DNA from 3 places in the Streptomyces sirii genome. Region 3 is predicted to be linked to each of the others. Evidence: riboswitches for the same ligand, from Rfam matches in the RefSeq annotation. Region 3 holds a riboswitch; each other region holds the start of a gene.
The links. A riboswitch is a leader RNA that binds a small molecule or an ion and turns the genes downstream of it on or off. The one in region 3 is predicted to bind cobalamin.
Positions count from the first base shown of each region.

Region 1: another riboswitch for cobalamin. It lies ahead of WAB15_RS24195 (FecCD family ABC transporter permease); the one in region 3 lies ahead of metE (5-methyltetrahydropteroyltriglutamate--homocysteine S-methyltransferase).
Region 2: another riboswitch for cobalamin. It lies ahead of cobN (cobaltochelatase subunit CobN); the one in region 3 lies ahead of metE (5-methyltetrahydropteroyltriglutamate--homocysteine S-methyltransferase).

Region 1 is NZ_CP147982.1:5,339,409-5,346,857, forward strand. It holds gene WAB15_RS24180 (Fur family transcriptional regulator) at 20-457, opposite strand; gene WAB15_RS24185 (ABC transporter substrate-binding protein) at 504-1,523, opposite strand; gene WAB15_RS24190 (ABC transporter ATP-binding protein) at 1,532-2,341, opposite strand; gene WAB15_RS24195 (FecCD family ABC transporter permease) at 2,341-3,384, opposite strand; cobalamin riboswitch at 3,508-3,638, opposite strand; gene WAB15_RS24200 (FABP family protein) at 3,631-4,218, opposite strand; gene WAB15_RS24205 (DsrE family protein) at 4,559-4,924, shown strand; gene WAB15_RS24210 (hypothetical protein) at 5,041-5,271, opposite strand; gene WAB15_RS24215 (DUF1416 domain-containing protein) at 5,483-5,770, opposite strand; gene WAB15_RS24220 (sulfurtransferase) at 5,813-6,658, opposite strand; gene WAB15_RS24225 (putative leader peptide) at 6,873-6,980, opposite strand; gene WAB15_RS24230 (DUF2993 domain-containing protein) at 7,207-7,449, opposite strand, start outside.
Region 2 is NZ_CP147982.1:4,571,985-4,579,433, forward strand. It holds gene cobN (cobaltochelatase subunit CobN) at 1-2,833, opposite strand, end outside; cobalamin riboswitch at 2,869-3,022, opposite strand; gene cobG (precorrin-3B synthase) at 3,185-4,552, shown strand; gene WAB15_RS20490 (precorrin-8X methylmutase) at 4,549-5,181, shown strand; gene WAB15_RS20495 (precorrin-2 C(20)-methyltransferase) at 5,184-6,728, shown strand; gene WAB15_RS20500 (hypothetical protein) at 6,774-7,364, opposite strand; gene WAB15_RS20505 (alpha/beta hydrolase) at 7,361-7,449, opposite strand, start outside.
Region 3 is NZ_CP147982.1:715,338-722,786, reverse strand. It holds gene metE (5-methyltetrahydropteroyltriglutamate--homocysteine S-methyltransferase) at 125-2,443, opposite strand; cobalamin riboswitch at 2,608-2,830, opposite strand; gene WAB15_RS03355 (3-hydroxybutyryl-CoA dehydrogenase) at 3,025-3,894, opposite strand; gene aceB (malate synthase A) at 3,891-5,489, opposite strand; gene aceA (isocitrate lyase) at 5,593-6,876, opposite strand; gene WAB15_RS03340 (DUF817 domain-containing protein) at 7,326-7,449, shown strand, end outside.

The DNA of each region.
Region 1 (7,449 bases), 4.6 Mb from region 3:
CGACTCGCCGGCGACTGCCTCAGCCGTCGCCCTCCTCGGAAGCGGTGCGGCAGTTGGCGCAACGCCCGAAGATCGCGAAGTGCTTCATGTCCGTCTCGAAGTCGAACTGTTCGCGCAGCGTCGCGGTGAACGGCTCGGCCACCGACAGATCCGCCTCGATGACGTCCGTGCAGTCCCGGCACACCAGATGGATGTGGTGGTGGCGGTCGGCGAGGTGGTACGTCGGTGCCCCGTGCCCGAGGTGGGCGTGGCTGACCAGGCCGAGCTCCTCAAGGAGCTCCAGGGTCCGGTAGACGGTGGAGATGTTCACCCCGCCCGCCGTCTTGCGCACCTCGGTGAGGATGTCGTCCGGGGTGGCGTGCTCCAGTCTGTCCACAGCCTCCAGCACGAGCTGCCGCTGCGGGGTCAGGCGGTAGCCGCGCCTGCGGAGGTCGCTCTGCCAGTCGGTGGTCACCACACGGCCAGTCTAGGAGGCCGAGGGGCGGGTGCGTACGCCCGCCGCGTCAGCCGGTCGTCCGTACACCGCGCAGATAGCGGGCGAGCGCGCCGACCGCGGCCGGGTTGCGGGGGCTTTCGACCAGATCGGCGTAGTCCATGACGTAGATCCGGTCGTTCTTCACGGCCGAGACGTTCGCCAGCGGCGGGTAGGACTTCAAGAACGCCTTCTTCTGCGCGCCGGTGGGGGTGCCGTAGTCGTTGACGACGATGACGTCGGGGTCGCGGGCCACGACGGTCTCCCAGCCCACGGTCGTCCAGGAGTCCTTGAGGTCCTTCATCACATGGTCGCCGCCGGCCTTGGTGATGATGTCGTGCGGGCCGGCGTACCTGCCCGCGGTCAGCGGCTTGTCGCGGCCGTCGTCGTAGAGGAAGACGGAGGGGCGGCGGGCGGGCGCGGGTGCCTTGGCGGCGGCCTCGGCGACCTGCTGGCGGTACTTCTTCACCAGGGCGGCGGCCCGGTCCTCGACGTGGAAGATCTTCCCGAGGTTCTCCAGGTCGGCGTAGAGCGCCTCCAGGGGCGGCAGCACACCGCGGGAGCCGCCGGAGGCGCCGTTGCGGCAGGACTCGGTGAGCACATAGCTGCCGATGCCGAGCTTCTTCAGGGACGCCGGGGTGAGGTTGGTGTCCTCGCCGAAGCCGTAGTTCCAGCCCGCGAAGACCAGGTCGGCCCGGGCGTCCAGCGCGATCTCCTTGGTGATCGCCTTCTTGGACAGCCAGGGGACCTGGTCGTAGGCGTCCTTCCAGGCCACCGCGTCGATCCTGCCCCGGTAGGCGGGCATGACGTAGCCGGCCATGTGGTCCTGAAGGCCGAGCGCGAACATGATGTCGGCGATCCCGACGTCGTTGGTGACCACGCGCCGGGGCGCCTGGCGGTAGGTCGTGGGCACACCGCAGTTCTCGACGGTGACCGGGTAGTGGCCGTCGGCGGACCTGCCGGCGGCGCGGTCCGGGGCGACCTCGGCCCCGCAGCCGGTCAGGGCGAGGGCGAGGACGGCGAGCAGGGCGGCCGGGCGGTGGATGCGCATGGTGGTCCTCACGGGGTGGTCGGGGCGATGCGGTCGAAGAGCAGTTGCACGGCGCCGGATTCGGGGTGCGTGACGCGGTGCGCGCGGACGTGGAAGACCTCGGCGAGCAGCTCCTCGGTCAGTACGTCGTGCGGGGCGCCGGAGGCGACGATGCGGCCGCCGGCGACGACGTACAGCTCGTCGCAGTGGACGGCGGCCAGATTGAGGTCGTGCAGGGCGGCGAGCACGGTCACCCCGCCCTCGGCCCCGTCCCCGGGGCGCCCCCAGCCCCGTACGAGCGCGAGCACCTCCAACTGCTGTGCGATGTCGAGGTGGTTGGTGGGCTCGTCGAGCACCAGCACCCTGGGCCGCTGGGCCAGCGCGCGGGCGATCAGCACCCGCTGCTTCTCGCCGCCGGACAGGCTCGTAAAGCCGCGGTCGGCCAGGTGACCGGTGCCGGTGCGCGACAGCGCCGCCGCACAGATCTCCCGGTCGGCGGCGCCGGGGCGCCCGGAGCCGCCGCGCTGGTGCGGCAGCCGCCCCATCGCGACGACCTCGGCGGCGGTGAAGTCGAAGTCGGTGGCGGTCTCCTGGGGGAGCACGGCCAGGCGCCGGGCCTGCTCGCGGGCGGTCATGGCGGCCAGCTCGGCGCCGTCGAGCCGTACGGTGCCGGCGGACGGGCGCAGCGCGCGGTAGACGCAGCGCAGCAGGGTGGACTTGCCGCTGCCGTTGGGGCCGACCAGCCCGATGAACCGGCCGCTGCCCGCGCGCAGGGTGATGTCGGACAGGAGGCGGACGCCCGCCACGTCCACCGACACGTCCTCGATGTCGACCCGCATCAGGCACCGCCCGAGAAGCTGTAGCCGCGCCGCCGCATCAGCGCGATGAAGCAGGGCACGCCGATCACGGCGGTGATCACCCCGACCGGCAGTTCGACGGGTGCCAGCAGCACCCGGGACAGGGTGTCCACCCACACCAGCAGCACCGCCCCGAGCAGCGGAGCGACGGCCAGCACCCGGCGGTGGTCGGCACCGACCAGCATCCGGGCCACATGCGGCACCATCAGCCCGACGAAGCCGATCGCGCCGCTGACCGCGACCACCGCGCCGGTGACGGCGGCCGCGATCACGAACAGCTCGCGGCGCATCCGACCGGCGTCCACGCCCAGGGCGGCGGCCGTCTCGTCCCCCATGGCCAGCGCGTTCAGCCGGCCCGCGGTCAGCAGCAGACGGGCCAGCGCGGCGGCCACCGCGACCGCGGCGATCGGCAGCGAGCCCCAGCCGGCCCCGCTCAGGCTCCCCAGCAGCCACATCATCGCCGAGCGGGCCGCCTCGCCGCGGTCGGCGGTGAAGACCATCAAGGTGGTGAGGGCGGAGAAGCCGTAGTACATCGCGGTGCCGGTCAGCACCAGCCGCAGCGGGGTCAGCCCATGGGCGGTGCGGGCCGCCGCGTACACCAGGGCCATGGCCAGCAGCGCGGAGGCGAACGCCGACGCCGACAGCGCCCAGACGCCCAGTGCGCCCAGCGCCCCGAAGAGCAGGACGGCGTTGGCGCCGACGGCCGCGCCGGAGGAGATGCCGAGGACGAACGGGTCGGCGAGGGCGTTGCGGACCAGCGCCTGGACGGCGACGCCGACGCCGGCCAGCCCGGCGCCGACGACCGCGGCCAGCAGCGCCCGGGGGAAGCGCAGCTGCCACACGATGGTGTACGGGGCGACCTCGTCGGGCGCGAGGGTGCCGCCGGTCAGCCCGGCACCGAGGTAGCGCAGCACCTGCGCCCAGCTCACCCCGGCGGCGCCGAGGCCGACGCCGCACAGCAGGGAGCAGAGGAGGACGGCGCACAGCGCGGCCACCAGGGGGGTGGTTCGGGCGGGGGGTGCCAAGGGACCTGCGCCTTCGGCTCGGGCCGAGGGCGCAGGGAAGGGAGCGGCGGCCGGAGCGCCCCGGCTCACACCGGGAGGCGCCCGAAGGCAACGGCGGCGTCCCCTCGCAGTCCACGGCGAGTTGAAAGGATCGGGCGCCGCCGCGGGCGATCGGGCTTGCGGAAGGGGTCTTCCGCTTACCGTTGCGGGTCAGCGCCGGACTCTCACCGGACTTCCCCCGCGGGGCGCGTCACACGAAAGGGCCGGTCAGCCCTGGTACGGGGTGCCGTCCGGGTTGAAGAAGGCGACCCCGTCCGGCATGTCGTCGGGCAGGCTCTCGGCCCACTCCTTCAGACCGGCGACCTTCTTCAGGTGCGCCGACATGTACGGGCGCAGCGGCACGTCCGGGGTGGACTTCTCGCCGACCCACATCAGGTCGCCCTTGACGTAGCCGTAGAGCCGCTTGCCGCCGCTGTACGGGCCGGAGGCGGCGGTGCGGGCGACGGCGTCGGTGGCCAGGTCGATCTGCGGCTTCTTGTCGGCCAGCTCGCCGTACCAGACCTCCACCACGCCCTGGTCGCGGATCATGACGATCTCGACCTTGCGGTCCGCGTCGACGCGCCAGTAGCCGCTCTCGGTCTCCAGTGGGCGGACCTTGTTGCCCTCGCCGTCGAGCACCCAGCTGTGCGAGGTGTACTCCAGGAAGTCGCGGCCGTCGTGGGCGAAGACGACCTCCTGCCCGAAGTTGCACTTCTCGGTGCCGGGGAAGTCGGCGACGCCGGCGCCCTCCCAGCGGCCGAGGAGGAAGGCGAGCGGCACCAAGGCCGGGTTCAGGTCGGACGGGATCTCGATCATGACAGCTCAGGCGATCTATTGAGGGGGCAGTCGGCAGGGGTGCGCGAAGCGCTGCGGCGAAGGGCGGAGCTGGGCGGCGCGCAGGCCGCTCAGCGCTGGCCCTGGTACAGCTTCTTCCAGGTCAGACCGGCGAACGCGATCACGCCGACGCCGACCAGAACCAGCAGGGTGGTGAAGAATGCCTCAAGCACGAGCGCGCTCCTTGGACGGAGTGAGGGTGTAACGGACCGCCTGCGAGTCTAGTCGGCGCGGGGAACGGCGGCGCTGTGAGGTCGTCCCCCAAGCTCTAAAGGAGCAGAGGGCACCCGCATCGCGCCGGTGCCCGCTCTACTCTTGCCTTATGGCGAAGAAGCTCGTGATCAAGGTGACGGCGGGTGCGGACGCGCCCGAGCGCTGCTCGCAGGCGTTCACGGTGGCGGCGGTGGCGGTGGCCAGCGGCGTCGAGGTGTCGCTGTGGCTGACCGGGGAGTCGGTGTGGTTCGCGCTGCCGGGGCGGGCGGCCGAGTTCGAGCTGCCGCACGCCGCGCCGCTGCCGGAGCTGATCGACGGGATCCGCGCGGGCGGCGGGGCGATCACGGTGTGCACCCAGTGCGCGGCCCGGCGGAACATCGAGCAGAAGGACCTGATCGAGGGGGCGGGCATCGCCGGCTCCCAGCTCTTCGTCAGCGAGATCATGCCGGATGACGTGCAGGCGCTGGTGTACTGACCGTGGTCCCGACGGACGCGCACCGGGCGCTGGTGTACTGACCGTGGCCCCGACGGACGCGCACCGGGCGCTGGTGTACTGAGCGTGTCCGGCAGCCGGGCGCCGCGCCGGGCCGTCTACCGCGGATGCTTGTCGTCGCCCCGGTCGTCCAGCTCGCGCCACCAGCGGTCGGACTCGGGGTCGCCCGACTCGTCCCACCAGCGTTCGCCGGGCTCCCGGCGGTTGCCGATGATCGCCGCGATCGGCGGGATGACCATGGCGACCAGGCACATGCCCACCGCGGCCGGCACCGACCACAGCCGCACCACGCCCCACGCCAGCACGAAAAGCACCAGGCACACGCCCATCAGCACGAAGTAGCGGCGGTGGCGGCGCTCGGCGGGCGACCGGCGGCGGCTGTCCATAGCTCCACGGTAAGTCCGCGGCGAGGCGGAAAGAAGCCGCCGCGAAGGCCCGTTCCGTCCCCCCCGGGCACGCCGAAGGGCCGCACCCCCGCAAAGGCGTCCAAACCTCTGGGGTGCGGCCCTCCGGCCGTACGAAGGTGCCCGAAGGCCGCCGTCAGACGGCGATGGCGACCTCCGCCAGGCCGCCCTTCTGGGCGACGACGGTGCGGTCCGCGGTGCCGCCCGGGACCAGGGCGCGCAGCGTCCAGGTGCCCTCGGCGGCGTAGAAGCGGAACTGTCCGGTCGCGGAGGTCGGAACCTCGGCGGTGAACTCGCCGGTGCTGTCCAGGAGTCGGACGTAACCGGTGACGGGCTGGCCGTCGCGGGTCACGCTGCCCTGGATCGTGGTCTCACCGGGCTTGATGGTCGAGGCGTCCGGGCCGCCGGCCTGTGCTCCACACATAGCGGTACTTCCTTGAGGGGTTCGGGGGAGAAGCTGTCTTGCTTACTTGTTGGCGCCGAGCTCGATCGGGACGCCGACCAGGGAGCCGTACTCGGTCCAGGAGCCGTCGTAGTTCTTGACGTTGGTCTGGCCGAGCAGCTCGTGCAGCACGAACCAGGTCAGCGCGGAGCGCTCACCGATCCGGCAGTAGGCGATGGTGTCCTTGGCGAGGTCGACGGACTCCTCCTCGTAGAGGGCCTTGAGCTCGTCGTCCGACTTGAAGGTGCCGTCGTCGTTGGCGTTCTTCGACCACGGGATGTTGCGGGCGCTGGGCACGTGGCCGGGGCGCTGCGACTGCTCCTGCGGGAGGTGCGCGGGGGCCAGCAGCTTGCCGCTGAACTCGTCGGGGGACCGCACGTCGACCAGGTTGAGGTTGTCGATCGCGGCGACGACGTCGTCACGGAAGGCGCGGATGGCGGTGTCCTGGGCCTTGGCCTTGTACTCGGTCGCCGGGCGCTCGGGCACCTGCGCGCCGTCGACCAGGTCGCGCGAGTCCAGCTCCCACTTCTTGCGGCCGCCGTCGAGCAGCTTGACGCTGCCGTGGCCGTAGAGCTTGAAGTACCAGTACGCGTAGGAGGCGAACCAGTTGTTGTTGCCGCCGTAGAGGACGACCGTGTCGTCGTTGGCGATGCCCTTGGCGGACAGCAGCTTCTCGAAGCCCGCCTGGTCGACGAAGTCGCGGCGCACCGGGTCCTGGAGGTCCTTCTTCCAGTCGATGCGGACCGCGTTCTTGATGTGGTTCTTGTCGTAGGCCGAGGTGTCCTCGTCGACCTCGACGATCACGACCTTCGGGTCGTCGAGGTTGGCCTCGACCCAGTCGGCGTCTACGAGGACGTCGCTACGGCTCATGTTCTTCTCCTCCGGGGCAGTTGCGGGGGGCGGTTTGCAGAGTTGCACGCGGGTGCGCCCGTTTTGCGCCGATCTCTTCGGGACGGCCCGATTCATTCGAACGGGGGCGAAAGTGGCGCCGAGTGGGGAACTCGCGGGGGTTGCGGCCTTGAGGGGCCGGCCGGGCGAGGGGACACCCCCCGCTCCTGGAGGCCGGGGGAGGCGCTCAAGCCCGTCAGGCAGGGCGACAGAGCATGGCGGCGACGCGACACAGGTCCACTGCCCGCCGCTTCGTGAGTACCGCCTGTCCCCGATGACGGAGAGGGCTCAATGCGCTCTGCATGGCACCGATCGTAGGGACGCGAAGCCGGGCGTGTCACCGGTGTGTCAAATGTCGAGACGTGATTGTCCGCATTGCGGGATGCGGGGTGGTGCGGGGCGGGTCCGGGCGCCGCGCCGGGGGCCGTGCGCCGGTGGGGGGTCTGGCGTACGGACCGGGGTGTCTCAGGAATTGGACGGTGGTTCGGTCGACGAGCGGGCCGGTGGGGCGGCCCGCCGCGAACGCCCGGTCAGCCGGGGAGCTTGACGTCCGTCCCGGAGGCGGAGATCGAGATGCCGTCCGCCTGCGTGGTGACCTTGTCCAGCTTCAGGTTGCCGGGCAGCTGGTCGAGCTTCCACTCGTGGTCCGTCTGGGAACGCACCTTCGACTCGCAGCCCGGGAGCACCTTGCACATCGTGGGGACCTTGTCGGCCCGCAGCCGGACGGTGTTGCCGTCCACGGTGAGGGAACCGGTCACGTCCAGCGAGCTCAG
Region 2 (7,449 bases), 3.9 Mb from region 3:
GCTCGTCGAGGGAGGCGGCCAGCCGTACGGCGTCGTCCAGCAGGCCGATGACGTGCGGGAAGGCGTCCCGGAAGAAGCCCGAGATGCGCAGGGTGACGTCGATACGGGGGCGGCCCAGCTCGGTGAGCGCGATCGGCTCCAGGCCCGTGACGCGGCGCGAGGCGTCGTCCCAGACGGGGCGGATGCCCAGCAGCGCGAGGGCCTCGGCCACGTCGTCGCCGCTGGTGCGCATCGCGCTGGTGCCCCAGAGGGAGAGGCCGACGGACTGCGGCCATTCGCCGTTGTCGGTGCGGTAGCGCGTCAGGAGGGAGTCGGCGAGTGCCTGGCCGGTCTCCCAGGCGAGCCGGGAAGGGACGGCCTTGGGGTCGACGGAGTAGAAGTTGCGGCCCGTCGGCAGGACGTTGACCAGCCCGCGCAGCGGGGAGCCGGAGGGTCCGGCCGGGACGAAGCCGCCGCTGAGCGCGTGGACGGCGTGGTCGATCTCGTCGGTGGTGGCGGCGAGGCGCGGCACGACCTGGCGGGCGGCGAAGTCGAGGATGTCGGCGACCGCGTCCGGGTGGCCATCGGCGATGCGGGCCACCGCGGCCGGGTCCCAGTCCGCGTCCTCCATCGCCTGGACCAGGGCGCGGGCCGTCTCCTCGGCCTCGTCGGCGGTCGTACGGGTCGCGGCGGACTCGTCGAGGCCGAGCGCCTCGCGCAGGCCGGGCAGGGCCTGTGTGCCGCCCCAGATCTGCCGGGCCCGCAGGATGGCGAGCACGAGATTGACGCGGGCCTCCCCGGCGGGCGCGCCGCCCAGGACGTGCAGACCGTCGCGGATCTGGGCGTCCTTGACCTCGCACAGCCAGCCGTCGACATGCAGCAGGAAGTCGTCGAAGCCCTCGTCGTCGGGGCGTTCGTCCATCCCCAGGTCGTGGTCGAGCTTGGCGGCCTGGATCAGCGTCCAGATCTGGGAGCGGATCGCGGGCAGCTTGGCCGGGTCCATGGAGGAGATCGCCGCGTACTCGTCGAGCAGCTGCTCCAGGCGCGCGATGTCGCCGTAGGACTCGGCGCGGGCCATCGGCGGGACGAGATGGTCGACGAGGGTGGCGTGGACCCGGCGCTTGGCCTGGGTGCCCTCGCCCGGGTCGTTGACCAGGAAGGGGTAGACGAGCGGGAGGTCGCCGAGCGCGGCGTCCGGGCCGCAGGCGGCGGACAGTCCCGCGTTCTTGCCGGGCAGCCACTCCAGGTTGCCGTGCTTGCCCAGGTGGACCATGGCGTCGGCGCCGAAGCCGCCGTCCTCCTGGGAGGCCGCGATCCAGCGGTAGGCCGCCAAGTAGTGGTGCGAGGGGGGCAGATCGGGGTCGTGGTAGATCGCGATCGGGTTCTCGCCGAAGCCGCGCGGCGGCTGGATGAGGATCAGGAGATTGCCGCGGCGCAGGGCGGCCAGGACGATGTCGCCGTCGGGGTCGCGGCCCGGCTCGCCCGTGTGGCTGCGGTCGAGGAACATCTCGCCCGGCGCCGGCCCCCAGTGCTCCTCGACGGCGTCGCGCAGCTCCTGCGGCAGCGTGGCGTACCAGCGCCGGTAGTCCGCGGCCGGGATGCGGACCGGGTTGCGGGACAGCTGCTCCTCGGTGAGCCACTCCTGGTCGTGGCCGCCGGCCTCGATGAGGGCGTAGATCAGCTCGTCGCCGTCGCCGGACTCCAGACCGGGGACGGGCTCGGCGGTCTCGTCGCCGAAGTCGTAGCCCTCCGCCCGGAGGCGGCGCAGCAGAGCGACCGCGCTGGCCGGGGTGTCCAGGCCGACGGCGTTGCCGATGCGGGAGTGCTTGGTCGGGTAGGCGGAGAGCACCAGCGCCAGGCGCTTGTCGCCGGCCGGGATGTGGCGCAGCCGGGCGTGGCGTACGGCGATGCCGGCGACGCGGGCGGCGCGCTCGGGGTCGGCGACGTACACCGGCAGACCGTCCTCGTCGACCTCCTTGAAGGAGAACGGGACGGTGATCAGACGCCCGTCGAACTCGGGGACGGCGATCTGGCTGGCGGCGTCCAGGGGGGACAGCCCCTCGTCGTTCTCCTCCCAGGCGCTGCGCGATCCGGTCAGGCACAGGGCCTGGAGGATCGGCACGTCGAGCGCGGCGAGCGCGCCCGCGTCCCAGGACTCGTCGTCGCCGCCGGCGGAGGCCTCGGCGGGCTTGGTGCCGCCGGCGGCCAGGACGGTGGTGACGATCGCGTCGGCCGGGCGGAGGGCGTCGATCAGCTCCGCCTCGGGTGCGCGCAGCGAGGCGACGAAGAGCGGGCGGGCGCGGCCGCCGGCCGCCTCGATCTGCTCGCACAGGGTCCGCACGAAGGCGGTGTTGCCGCTCATGTGGTGAGCGCGGTAGTAGAGCACGGCGACCAGCGGGCCGCTGTCGTTGCGGCTCTCCCGGTCGAGGGGGCCCCAGGTGGGCGCGGGCGCCGGCGGCTCGAAGCCGTGGCCGGTCAGCAGGACGGTGTCGGAGAGGAATCGGGCGAGCTGGTCGAGGTTGGCGGGGCCGCCGTGCGCGAGGTAGGCGTGCGCCTCGGCCGCGATGCCGACGGGGACCGTGGACTGCTCCATGAGCTGGGCGTCGGGGGCCTGTTCACCGGTGAGCACGACGACCGGCCGGTGCTGGTCCTCGGCGAGCAGCAGGTCCAGCCCCTCCTGCCAGGCGCGGATGCCGCCGAGGAGGCGTACGACGACGAGGTCGGTGCCCTCCAGCAGCGCGGGCAGCTCGGCCACGTCGAGGCGGGCGGGGTTGGCGAGACGGTACGGCACCGGGCCCGTGGCCGCGCGGGCGCTGAGCAGGTCGGTGTCGGAGGTCGACAGCAGCAGAAGCATGCGAGCGCAGGCCTTCCTCGGGGTGTCCGCGCCCCGGGTGGTCGTATGGACGGCGGGAGTTCCTGGCTCACCCGGCGCCGGCCGGGTTCACAGTGGCGGGACCGCGCCGGATTCTCACCGGGCTTCCTCCCTTGGGCGCCGTCGCTGGCGTCCGGTGGGCCAGCCGACCCACCGACCTGCATAGTAAGGGCTGCGGACGGCCAAGGTAAGCGGGCCCTGGGGCCGACCGCCGCGGACCGCTCCGCTCCGCCCGGGCCGGGTCCGCGGCCGCGTAGGTGGCCGGTCGGCGACCGGTCCGTGGCCGGATCCGCCCCGGATCGGCCGCCCGGCGTCGTGGGTATGCTCGCCGCCATGCCGCCCTCCCCCTCGATCCGGCCCCTGGGGTCCGAACCGCCCCTACGGGACCGCGGTGACGCCTGCCCGGGGGCGCTGCGGCTGCACCCGGCGGCCGACGGGCGACTGGCCCGAGTGCGGGTAGTCGCAGGTGACTTGACGGTACGTCAGGCCGAGGCGTTGGCCGACGCCGCGGACACTCTCGGGGACGGCCGGCTCTCCCTGACGTCCCGGGGGAACGTGGAACTGCGCGGCCTTGCCGAGGACTGCGGCGGCCCGCTCGCCGCTCTGCTGCGCGACGCCGGTCTGCTCCCCTCCGAACACCACGAACGCATCCGCAACATCCTCGCCTCCCCGCTGGCCGGGCTGGACCGGCACACCCCTGCTGACGTGCGGTTGTGGGCCCGTGACCTGGACTCTTCGCTCTGCGCGAGCCGGTCGGCGACCGCGCTGTCCGGCCGTTTCCTCTTCGTCCTGGACGACGGACGGGGCGATGTGGCGGCGCTGGGCGGGGATGTGAGCTTGGTCGCAGAACCCTCCACGGTGGCCGGGCGGACCGGCTCCGGCGCCGGTGGCACCGCGCTGCTGCGGGTCGGTGACGATCCGGCGGCGCTGCGGATCGCCGGCCCGGACGCACCGCGCGCCGCGCTCACCGCCGCCCTGACGTTCCTGGACACCGCCGCGGCGAGCGGTAGCGGCGCCTGGCGGATCCGCGAACTGCCGGACGAGCACACGCTGACGGCCCGGCACGTCGCCGAGCGGCTACGAGCGGCGGGCATCACGGCGGAGCATGTGACGGACGGGGCAGGGGCTCTGCGCTCGGTGACCGCGCACGCCGAGGAGTTCCCGGACTCCTCCACCCCGGGGGTGGTCGAGGGCGCCGACGGCCGCCGGGCCCTGTGCGTGCTGGCTCCGCTGGGCCGGCTGAGCACCGCCCAGTGGCGCCTGCTCACCGCCATCGCCGCCCAGGACGGCTCCGGTGCACTGCGCCTGACGCCCTGGCGCGGAATCGTCCTGCCCGGTCTGCCGGCCGCCGCGGCCGCCGCCCGGTCGGCCGAGCTGTCCGCCGCCGGCCTGGTCACCGACCCGTCCTCTCCCTGGCACCGCCTCGGCGCGTGCACCGGCCGCCCCGGCTGCGCCAAGTCCCTTACGGACGTCCGCGCGGACGCCGCGGCCGCGGTCGCCGCGGGCGCGCGGACGCCGGACGGCGGCCCGGCCCCGGCCGCCTGGGCGGGCGGCGCGCCCGTCCACTGGTCCGGCTGCGAGCGCCGCTGCGGCCACCCTCACGGCACCTGGGTCGACGTCCTGGCAACGGCCGACGGCTACCAGATATCGGTCGTACGGCCGGATGCACCACCAGCAACACAAGAAACGAGGCCACAGTGACCGCCTTCGACTACGAGAAGGACGGTGCGGCGATCTACCGCCAGTCCTTCGCCACGATCCGCGCCGAGGCGGACCTCGCCGGGCTGCCCGCCGACGTCAGTCGGGTGGCGGTCCGGATGATCCACGCCTGCGGCATGGTCGACCTCGTACGCGATCTGGCGTTCACCCCCGAGGTGGTGGCCAACGCCCGCAAGGCGCTGCGCGCCGGTGCGCCGATCCTGTGCGACGCCAACATGGTCGCCAGCGGCGTCACCCGCAAGCGGCTGCCGGCCGACAACGAGGTGCTGTGCACGCTCGCCGACCCGTCGGTGCCGGAGCTGGCCGCCCGGATGGGCACCACCCGCAGCGCCGCCGCGCTGGAGCTGTGGCGTGACCGCATGGAGGGCGCCGTGGTGGCCGTCGGCAACGCGCCCACCGCGCTCTTCCGGCTGCTGGAGATGATCGAGGAGGGGGCACCCCGCCCTGCCGCCGTCCTCGGCATACCCGTCGGCTTCATCGGCGCGGCGGAGTCCAAGGACGCGCTGATCGCCCACCCGTCGAAGCTGGACCACATCGTGGTGCGCGGACGCCGGGGCGGCAGCGCCATGGCCGCGGCCGCGATCAACGCCCTGGCAAGCGAGGAAGAGTAAGAGTGAGCGAGCAGCAGCTGACCGGTCGCCTCTACGGCGTGGGCCTCGGCCCCGGTGACCCGTCCCTGATGACCGTGCGTGCCGTCCAGGTCATCGCCGCGGCCGACGTCATCGCGTACCACAGCGCCCGGCACGGACGGTCCATCGCGCGCGCGATAGCCGCCGAGCACCTGCGCGCCGACCACATCGAGGAGGCGCTGGTCTACCCGGTCACCACCGAGTCCACCGACCACCCCGGCGGCTACCGCGGCGCGCTCGACGAGTTCTACGAGGAGGCCGCGGCCCGCCTCGCCGTCCACCTCGACGCCGGCCGCACGGTCGCCGTCATCTCCGAGGGCGACCCGCTCTTCTACGGCTCCTACCAGCACATGCACAAGCGGCTGGCGCACCGTTACCCGACGGAGGTGATCCCCGGGGTCACCTCGATCAGCGCCGCCGCGGCCCGCCTGGGCAAGCCGCTCGCCGAGGCCGACGAGGTCCTGACGATCCTGCCCGGCACGCTCCCGGAGGAGGAGCTGACGGCCCGCCTCGCCTCGACCGACACCGCGGTCGTGATGAAGCTGGGCCGCACCTTCCCCACCGTCCGCCGGGCGATGGAACGTGCCGGCCGCCTCGCCGAGGCCCACTACGTCGAGCGCGCCACCATGTCCGGCGAACGCACGGACAAACTGGCCGACATCGACTCCGACACCGTCCCCTACTTCTCCGTCTCGGTCGTCGCCAGCCGCGTCGCGGAGCAGTCCTACCAGGCCCCCGAGGCGGCGCCGGACCCCGCCGCCGAGCCGTCCGGTCCCGGTGAGGTCGTGGTCGTCGGCACCGGCCCGGCCGGCCCGCTCTGGCTCACCCCGGAGTCCCGCGGCGCCCTCGCCGCCGCGCAGGACCTCGTCGGCTACACCACCTACCTCGACCGCGTCCCGGTACGTCCCGGCCAGCGCCGCCACGGCTCCGACAACAAGGTCGAGTCCGAACGCGCCGAACTCGCCCTCGATCTGGCCCGCCGCGGCCGGCGGGTGGCCGTGGTCTCCGGCGGCGACCCGGGCGTCTTCGCCATGGCCACCGCAGTCCTCGAAGTCGCCTCCCAGGACCCCTACCGCTCCGTGCCGGTACGCGTCCTGCCCGGCGTCACCGCCGCCAACGCGGCCGCCGCCCGCGCCGGCGCCCCGCTCGGCCACGACTACGCGGTCATCTCGCTCTCCGACCGCCTCAAGCCCTGGGAGGTCATCGCCGCCCGCCTCCGCGCCGCCGCGGGTGCCGACCTGGCCCTCGCCCTCTACAACCCCGGCTCCCGCAGCCGCACCTGGCAGGTCGCCAAGGCCCGCGAACTCCTCCTGGAACACCGCGCCCCGGACACCCCGGTCATCCTCGCCCGCGACATCGGCGGCCCCGAGGAGTCGGTCCGCACCGTCGCCCTGACGGATCTGGACCCGAACCAGGTCGATATGCGCACCCTCCTCATCGTCGGCTCATCGCAGACAGAGGTGGTGCGCCGGGATGACGGCCGGGACGAGGACGTGGTGTGGACACCGCGGAGGTACCCGGAGGAGTAGCCGGGTTGTGGCCCCGCCCCTGTGATGGGCAGGGGCCACACGACGTCACTTGGACCAGTAGGGGTCACGCACGTCCGGCGCGTAGTCCGGTCCCCCATTGGGCGCCTTGGGAAATTTGTCGCCTTCTTCTCCCCAAATGTCACCGCTGACCGCGTCAGATGAGACATCCACACTGGCGCTGACGGAAATATTGCCGTAGCCACCCACGCTGAAATGAACAACGCAACCGTCTGAGGCCGTGGCGGAAAACGACGGCCCTCGGGGATTCATTTCACCGATCTCATACCCAGCCGCCGACCAGTGCTTATAGACGGCCTTGATCAGCTCGGCAAGCTTCGCCTTTGACACCTTGGTGCGCACATAGCGTTTCCGGTCAACGCCCACTTCACCATTCGCCGTATTCGTGAAGGAATTCCTGTGCGCCGATATGTGGGCAGGACCCTCGCGCCATTTGATCCTGGGGCGTATTGCCTTGAAGGTATCATCCAGAACAGCGTCGATCCGCTTGACGGCCTGTTTCACGTTGGCTCGCTCGTGATCATCCCCCCCGAAGACCGAACAGCCACCAAGGCAGCCGGACGCAAGCATCACGCTGGCGACCACCCGGGGAAATTTCCATCGCCTCATCGCCTTCATCGCCTCCCCTGATGGGAAACCTGTTCCGGGTGTCCGGCCACAATCGCACCCATATTATTGAGGGAGTCGCCACCCTCTTCACCGT
Region 3 (7,449 bases):
ACCGGTCGTTCGACACGTTGTGCGCCCACTGTCGTGGGGAGCGCTGAAATGCCGATGAAATAACGGTGATTGGGGGCCCAGGGGCCGGGGCACTCATGGCCCCGGCCCCTAGGGAGCCGTCAGGTCAGGATGCGGACAGCTCACCGCGGACGGTGCGGGCCGCGGCCACCAGGCTCTCCAGGGACGCCCGGGTCTCGGGCCAGCCCCGGGTCTTCAGACCGCAGTCCGGGTTCACCCACAGGCGCTCGGCGGGGATCGCCTTCAGGCCGGTGCGCAGCAGTTCGGCGGCCTCCTCCGGGCTCGGCACGCGCGGCGAGTGGATGTCGTACACGCCGGGCCCGGCCTCGCGCGGATAGCCGTGGGCGGCCAGTTCGCGGGCGACCTGCATATGGGAGCGGGCGGCCTCCAGACTGATGACGTCCGCGTCGAGGTCGTCGATGGCCTGGACGATGTCGCCGAACTCGGCATAGCACATGTGGGTGTGGATCTGGGTGTCTGGGCGGACGCCGCTGGTGGTGATCCGGAACGCCTCCGTGGCCCAGGCCAGGTAGGCGGGGCGGTCGGCGCCGCGCAGCGGCAGGGTCTCGCGCAGGGCCGGCTCGTCCACCTGGATGACGGATGTGCCGGCCGCTTCCAGGTCGCCCACCTCGTCGCGCAGGGCGAGGGCGACCTGGCGGGCGGTGTCGCCCAGGGGCTGGTCGTCGCGGACGAAGGACCAGGCGAGCATGGTGACCGGGCCGGTGAGCATGCCCTTGACCGGACGGTCGGTGAGCGACTGGGCGTAGGCCGTCCAGCGCACGGTCATCGGCTCGGCGCGGGAGATGTCGCCGGCCAGGATCGGTGGGCGGACATAGCGGGTGCCGTACGACTGGACCCAGCCGTGCTGCGTGGCGAGGTAGCCGGTGAGCTGCTCGGCGAAGTACTGGACCATGTCGTTGCGTTCGGCCTCGCCGTGGACGAGGACGTCCAGACCGGCCTTCTCCTGGAAGGCGAGCACCTCCTGGATCTCGGCCTTGATCCGCTCCTCGTACCCGGCCGTGTCGATCCGGCCCGCGCGCAGGTCGGCCCGCGCGGTGCGCAGTTCGCCGGTCTGCGGGAAGGAGCCGATGGTCGTGGTCGGCAGCAGCGGCAGGCGGAGGTGGGCGCGCTGGGCCGAGGTCCGTTCGGCGTAGGGCTGGGAGCGGCGGGCGTCGCTCTCGCCGATCGCGCCGGTACGGGCGCGGACGTCCGGGTTGTGGGTGATGGGTGAGTTGGCCCGGGAGGCCAGGGCGGCCCGGGTCGCGGCCAGTTGGGCGGTGATGGCGCCGGTGCCGTGGGACAGGCCCTTGGCGAGGGTGACGATCTCGGCCGTCTTCTGCCGGGCGAAGGCCAGCCAGCGCAGGACCTGCGGTGCGATGTCCCGCTCGGCCGCCGCGTCCAGCGGGACGTGCAGCAGGGAGCAGGAGGCCGACACATCGACCCGGTCGGCCAGACCGAGGAGGGTGCCGAGCGTGGCGAGGGACTTCTCCAGGTCGTTGGCCCAGATGTTGCGGCCGTTGACGACGCCGGCGACCAGTCGCTTGCCCTGTAGTCCGCCGACGGCCGCCAGGGCCTCCAGGTTGGCGGCGGCGGACTCGGTGAAGTCCAGCGCGAGCCCCTCGACCGGAGCCTTGGCCAGGACGGGCAACGCGTCGCCCAGGCGGTCGAAGTAGGAGGCGACGAGCAGCTTGGGCCGGTCGGTGAGGGCGCCGAGTTCGCGGTAGGCGCGGGCAGCGGTGTCGAGCTCGGCCGGTGTGCGGTCCTGGACGAGGGCGGGTTCGTCCAACTGCGCCCACTCGGCGCCGGCCGCGCGCAGGTCGGCGAGGACCTCGGCGTACACGGGCAGCAGGCGGTCCAGGAGGGTCAGCGGGTCGAAGTCGGCGGCCACGCCGGGCGCGGGCTTGGCCAGCAGCAGATAGGTGACGGGACCGACCAGCACCGGCCGGGCCGTCAACCCCAGTGCCAGGGCCTCCTTCAGCTCGGCGACCTGCTTGGCGGAGTCGGCGGTGAACACCGTGTCGGGGCCCAACTCGGGCACCAGATAGTGGTAGTTGGTGTCGAACCACTTGGTCATCTCCAGTGGTGCGACATCCTGCGTGCCACGCGCCATGGCGAAGTAACCGTCGAGCGGATCGGCCGCGACGGCGTCCCGGTGGCGGTAGGGGATCGCCCCGACCATGACGGTGGTGTCCAGGACGTGGTCGTAGTACGAGAAGTCGCCGGTCGGGACCTCGTCGAGGCCCGCCCCGGCCAACTGCTGCCAGGCGGAGCGGCGCAGTTCGGCGGCGGTGGCGCGGAGGGCGTCGGCGGTGACGCGGCCCTTCCAGTAACCCTCGATCGACTTCTTCAGTTCCCGGTCCGGGCCCTGGCGGGGGTAGCCGTACACGGTGGCCCGTGCTGCCGCGGCTGCGGACTTGGTGTTCACGGAGATCTCCTTCGCGAGATGAATCCCTGAGATCCCGGCGACGGGACGAGGACGCGAAGGGGCAGCGAACCGTGCGATACGACCTCGCGCGGCATGGCGCGGTCATCCGCCTGGTATGTACGCCGACCCGCCCTCGAGGTCACCGGGATATCCGGGTGCGAGTCGTCCGCACCCGGGCAGATGGCAGGTCTTCGGACTCGCGAGCACGTCCTCACGGGGGAGGACACCTAATGGCCGTCGCTTCCCAGGCCCTCTCATCGGACCCAGTGCGTATGACGGCGGTCGTTCCCGCTCACCGCTGCGGGGCAGTCCCGGATTCCCACCGGGTTCCCTCTTGCGACGCATCCCGCCTGGCGGACGGGGCGAACCAGCTGCACAGGTCAGCCTAAGGGCCGTCGAGCGATGCGGTACGTCCAGGTCCACCATTCGGAAGGTGAGGTGAGCCACGCGGGCGACAGGTGTGAAGCGCGACGAGGGCGGGAAACGCCGCACATGCGTCTCCCGCCCTCCCCTGTGAGCAGCCGCCGGATCCCTCGGCCGGCGGTGCGGCCGGGCCCCTCAGCCCGACCGGACCAGACCCCTCAGTTCTGGTCGTACTGGTGGAACCCCCGGCCGGCCTTGCGGCCCAACAGCCCTGCCTCGACCATCCGCTGGAGCAGCGGGGGAGGGGCGTAGAGCGGTTCCTTGAACTCGTCGTAGAGCGATTCGGCGATCGAGGAGACGGTGTCCAGCCCGATCAGGTCCGCCAGTCTGAGCGGCCCCATGGGGTGGGCGCAGCCCAGCTCCATGCCGGTGTCGATGTCCGCGGCCGTGGCGAAGCCCGACTCCGCCATGCGGATCGCCGCGAGCAGGTATGGCACGAGCAGCGCGTTGACGACGAAGCCGGCCCGGTCCTGGGAGCGGACGACCGTCTTGCCCAGGGTGCCGGTGGCGAAGTCCGCCACGACGGCGACCGTTTCGGGAGCCGTGTGCAGGGACGTCACGATCTCCACCAGCGGCAGCACCGGGACCGGGTTGAAGAAGTGCAGCCCCACGACCCGGTCGGCGCGGCCGGTGGCCATGCCCAGGCGCATGACGGGGAGGGAGGAGGTGTTGGTGGCCAGCACCGCCCCTGGGTCCTCGACGATCTTGTCGAGCGCGGCGAACACCTCCGTCTTGGCGTCGGCGTTCTCGACGACGGCCTCGATGACGAGCTGCCGGTCCGCCAGGTCCTCCAGGCTGCCGGTGAAGAGCAGGCGGGCGAGGGCCTGCCGCGCCGCGGCCGGCTCCAGCTTCCCCCGCCGCACGGCGCGGTCCAGCGAGGCGGCCACCCGCTCCCGCGCGGCGCGGGCGGCCGTGGCGTCGGCCTCGCAGACCACGGTGTCGAGACCGGCCCGTGCGCACACCTCGGCGATGCCCGCGCCCATCTGACCGCCGCCGACCACCCCGACGCGCTGGATGCCCGCGCTCATGACCGCGGCTCCGCGTTCCGTACGAGGTGGCGGGCGTAGGCGTCCGGGGTGAAGAAGCCCGGCAACTCCCGGGCCAGTGCGTTCCGTTCGAAGAGCGCGCGCACCTCTTCGAGAGGCGCCCACGGGTACTCGGCACCGAGCGCGGCGAGCTCCTCGTCGAGCAGCCGCCGGACCGTCTCCCGGTCCACGACCCGGTGGCGCAGCCACTGCCAGATCTGCACACGGGCGATCTCGGCGGTGGCGGCGTCCTCCATCAGGCCGTACAGGGCGACCGCCCCCTGGCCGCGCAGCCAGGCGGCGAAGTAGCGCAGAGCCACCGCGACGTTGGCTCGCACCCCCTCCGCCGTGGGCGGACCGCTGATCCGGCGCACCGAGAGCAGGTCCGCGGCGCTCACCGCCACATCGTCGCGGGAACGGTCGATCTGCTGCGGCCGGTCGCCGAGCACGCCGTCGAACACCTCGCGGCACAGTGGCACGAGGCCGGGATGGGCCACCCAGGAGCCGTCGAAGCCGTCCTCGGCCTCGCGCTCCTTGTCCAGCCGGACCTTGGCCAGCGCCGCCTCGTTGGCGGCCGGATCCTTGCTCGGCACCTGCGCGGCCATGCCTCCGATCGCGTGGGCGCCCCGCCGGTGACAGGTGCGCACCAGCAGTTCGGTGTACGCCCGCATGAAGGGGGCGGTCATGGTCACCTTCGCCCGGTCCGGCAGTAGGAAGCCGGTGCGGTGTCCCAAGGTCTTGATCAGGCTGAAGAGGTAGTCCCAGCGGCCGGCGTTGAGGCCGGAGCTGTGCTCGCGCAGCTCGTAGAGGATCTCTTCCATCTCGAAGGCGGCGGTGATCGTCTCGATGAGCACGGTGGCGCGGATCGTGCCGCGGGGTATGCCGAGCAGCTCCTGGGCGAGGACGAACACGTCGTTCCACAGCCGGGCCTCGTAGCGGTTCTCCAGCTTCGGCAGGTAGAAGTACGGGCCGTGCCCGGTGTCGATCTGGCGCTGCGCGCAGTGGAAGAAGTACAGGCCGAAGTCGACGAGCGCGGCGGGCACCGGTCCGCCGGCGAACTCCAGGTGCCCCTCGTCGAGGTGCCAGCCGCGCGGCCGGACGACGATGGTGGCGAGCCGGCCGCGGTCGGCGAGCCGGTACTCCTTGCCGTCGTCACTGGTGAAGTCGATGCGCCGGTCGATGGCGTCGCGCAGGTTCAGCTGGCCGCCGATGACGTTGTCCCAGGTGGGGGCGGTGGCGTCCTCGAAGTCGGCCATCCACACCCGGGCCCCGGAGTTGAGCGCGTTGACCGTCATACGCCGGTCCGGTGGGCCGGTGATCTCGACGCGGCGGTCGGTCAGGCCCGGAGCCGGCGCGGCGACACGCCACGACGGGTCGGCGCGCACGGCGGCGGTGACCAGCGGGAAGTCGAGCGGGGAGCCGCTGGCCAGACGCAGGGCCTGCCGGCGGCGTTCCTTCAGCAGGTCCCGCCGGCGCTCGCCGAAGGCGGCGGCCAGGTGCCCGAGGAAGCCCAGGGCGGCGGGCGTGAGGATCTCGTCGTGACGGTCGCCCGGGGCGGCCAGGACGCGGACGCGGTGGGTGAGGGCGCTGGTGGTCATCGGGTTCTCCTGCGGGAGGGAGTGGAGCGGGGGTCGGACGGGGACGGTCGTACGACCCCCGCTCAGTCGGGGACGGACCGGACTGACGCCCGGACGGGGCGACCTAGTGGAACTGCTCCTCCTCCGTGGAGCCGGTCAGGGCCGTGGTGGAGGAGGCGGGGTTGACGGCGGTGGAGACCAGGTCGAAGTAGCCGGTGCCGACCTCGCGCTGGTGCTTGACCGCGGTGAAGCCGTGCGCCTGCGCGGCGAACTCCCGCTCCTGCAGGTCGACGTACGCGGTCATACCGTGCTCGGCGTAGCCGCGCGCCAGGTCGAACATGCCGTGGTTGAGGGAGTGGAAGCCGGCCAGGGTGATGAACTGGAAGCGGTAGCCCATCGCCCCCAGCTCCCGCTGGAACTTGGCGATCTGGTCGTCGTCGAGAGCGGCCCTCCAGTTGAACGACGGCGAGCAGTTGTAGGCCAGCATCTGGTCCGGGTGCTCGGCGTGGATCGCCTCGGCGAACTCGCGGGCCTGCGCCAGGTCCGGGGTGCCGGTCTCCACCCAGATGAGGTCGGCGTACGGGGCGTAGGCCAGGCCGCGGGCGATGACCGGCGCCATGCCGTTGCGGACCCGGTAGAAACCCTCCGCCGTGCGCTCGCCGGTGACGAACTCGGCGTCGCGCTCGTCGACGTCGCTGGTCAGCAGGTTTGCTGCCAGGGCGTCGGTGCGGGCGACGATGAGGGTCGGCACATCGGCGATGTCGGCCGCGAGCCGGGCGGCGTTGAGGGTGCGGATGTGCTGCGAGGTCGGCACCAGCACCTTCCCGCCGAGGTGACCGCACTTCTTCTCGGAGGCCAGCTGGTCCTCGTAGTGGATACCGGCCGCACCGGCCGCGATCATCGCCTTGGTCAGCTCGAAGGCGTTCAGGGGGCCGCCGAACCCGGCCTCGGCGTCGGCGACGATCGGCGCCAGCCAGTCGGTGGTGTCACCGGTGCCCTCGGCGGTGGCGATCTGGTCGGCGCGCAGCAGCGCGTTGTTGATCCGCCGGACCACCTGGGGAACGGAGTTGGCGGGGTACAGGCTCTGGTCCGGGTAGGTGTGGCCGGCCTGGTTGGCGTCGGCGGCGACCTGCCAGCCGGACAGGTAGATGGCCTGGAGGCCCGCCTTGACCTGCTGGACGGCCTGACCTCCGGTCAGCGCGCCGAGCGCGTGGATGTAGTCCCGCTCGTGCAGCTGCCGCCACAGCCGCTCGGCGCCGCGCCGGGCCAGGGTGTGCTCCTCGCGCACGCTGCCGGACAGTCGGATCACGTCGTCGGCGCTGTAGGTGCGCTCGATGCCCTGCCACCGGGGGTCGGTGGCCCAGCGCCGCGCGAGTTCCTCGGCCGCCTGCGTCCTCGCCTCTGCCATGACTGTCACCGTCTCCTCGGTCTGTCTCGTCTGCCAATCCCCGGCTTGCATCAATGGAGATGGCACTGTGTGTCCTATGGCTGGGGTGCGGCCCGCCGTTACGCCATGGGGCGGAGGTGAGCAACGCTGCCGTCACGCGACCCCGCCGTCGCCGGGATCTCCGACGTCAGGGCGTGAATCGCGCCCCGGATCCGAGCGGTGGCCGCCGGTGTCCGGCGGGCCGCACTGATGACTCTGGCACTGGCACTGAGTGCCATCAATCGTGGATGCCTGCCAACTTCTGCGAATCTTCCGCCCGTCTTTTGCCAACCTTGCGAAGGTTGCACGGTGGTGCGGGGAGGGCCGGCAGAGCCTCTGGAACCACCAGGGCCTCTGGAACCACCACGGCCCCTGGAACCACCACCGCCAGGGATCTCGTCTCCCCGACTGTGACCGCGATCGTCGCCCCCCTGCCGCAGCTGCTCCTGTTCGCCCGGCTGCAGACCCGCTGCTGCGCGTTCGCCGTCGCACTGCTCTCGGGGATGGCGCTGCTGTCCCTTCCGGCCGAGTTGCCGGTGGCCAGGTACGACCTGC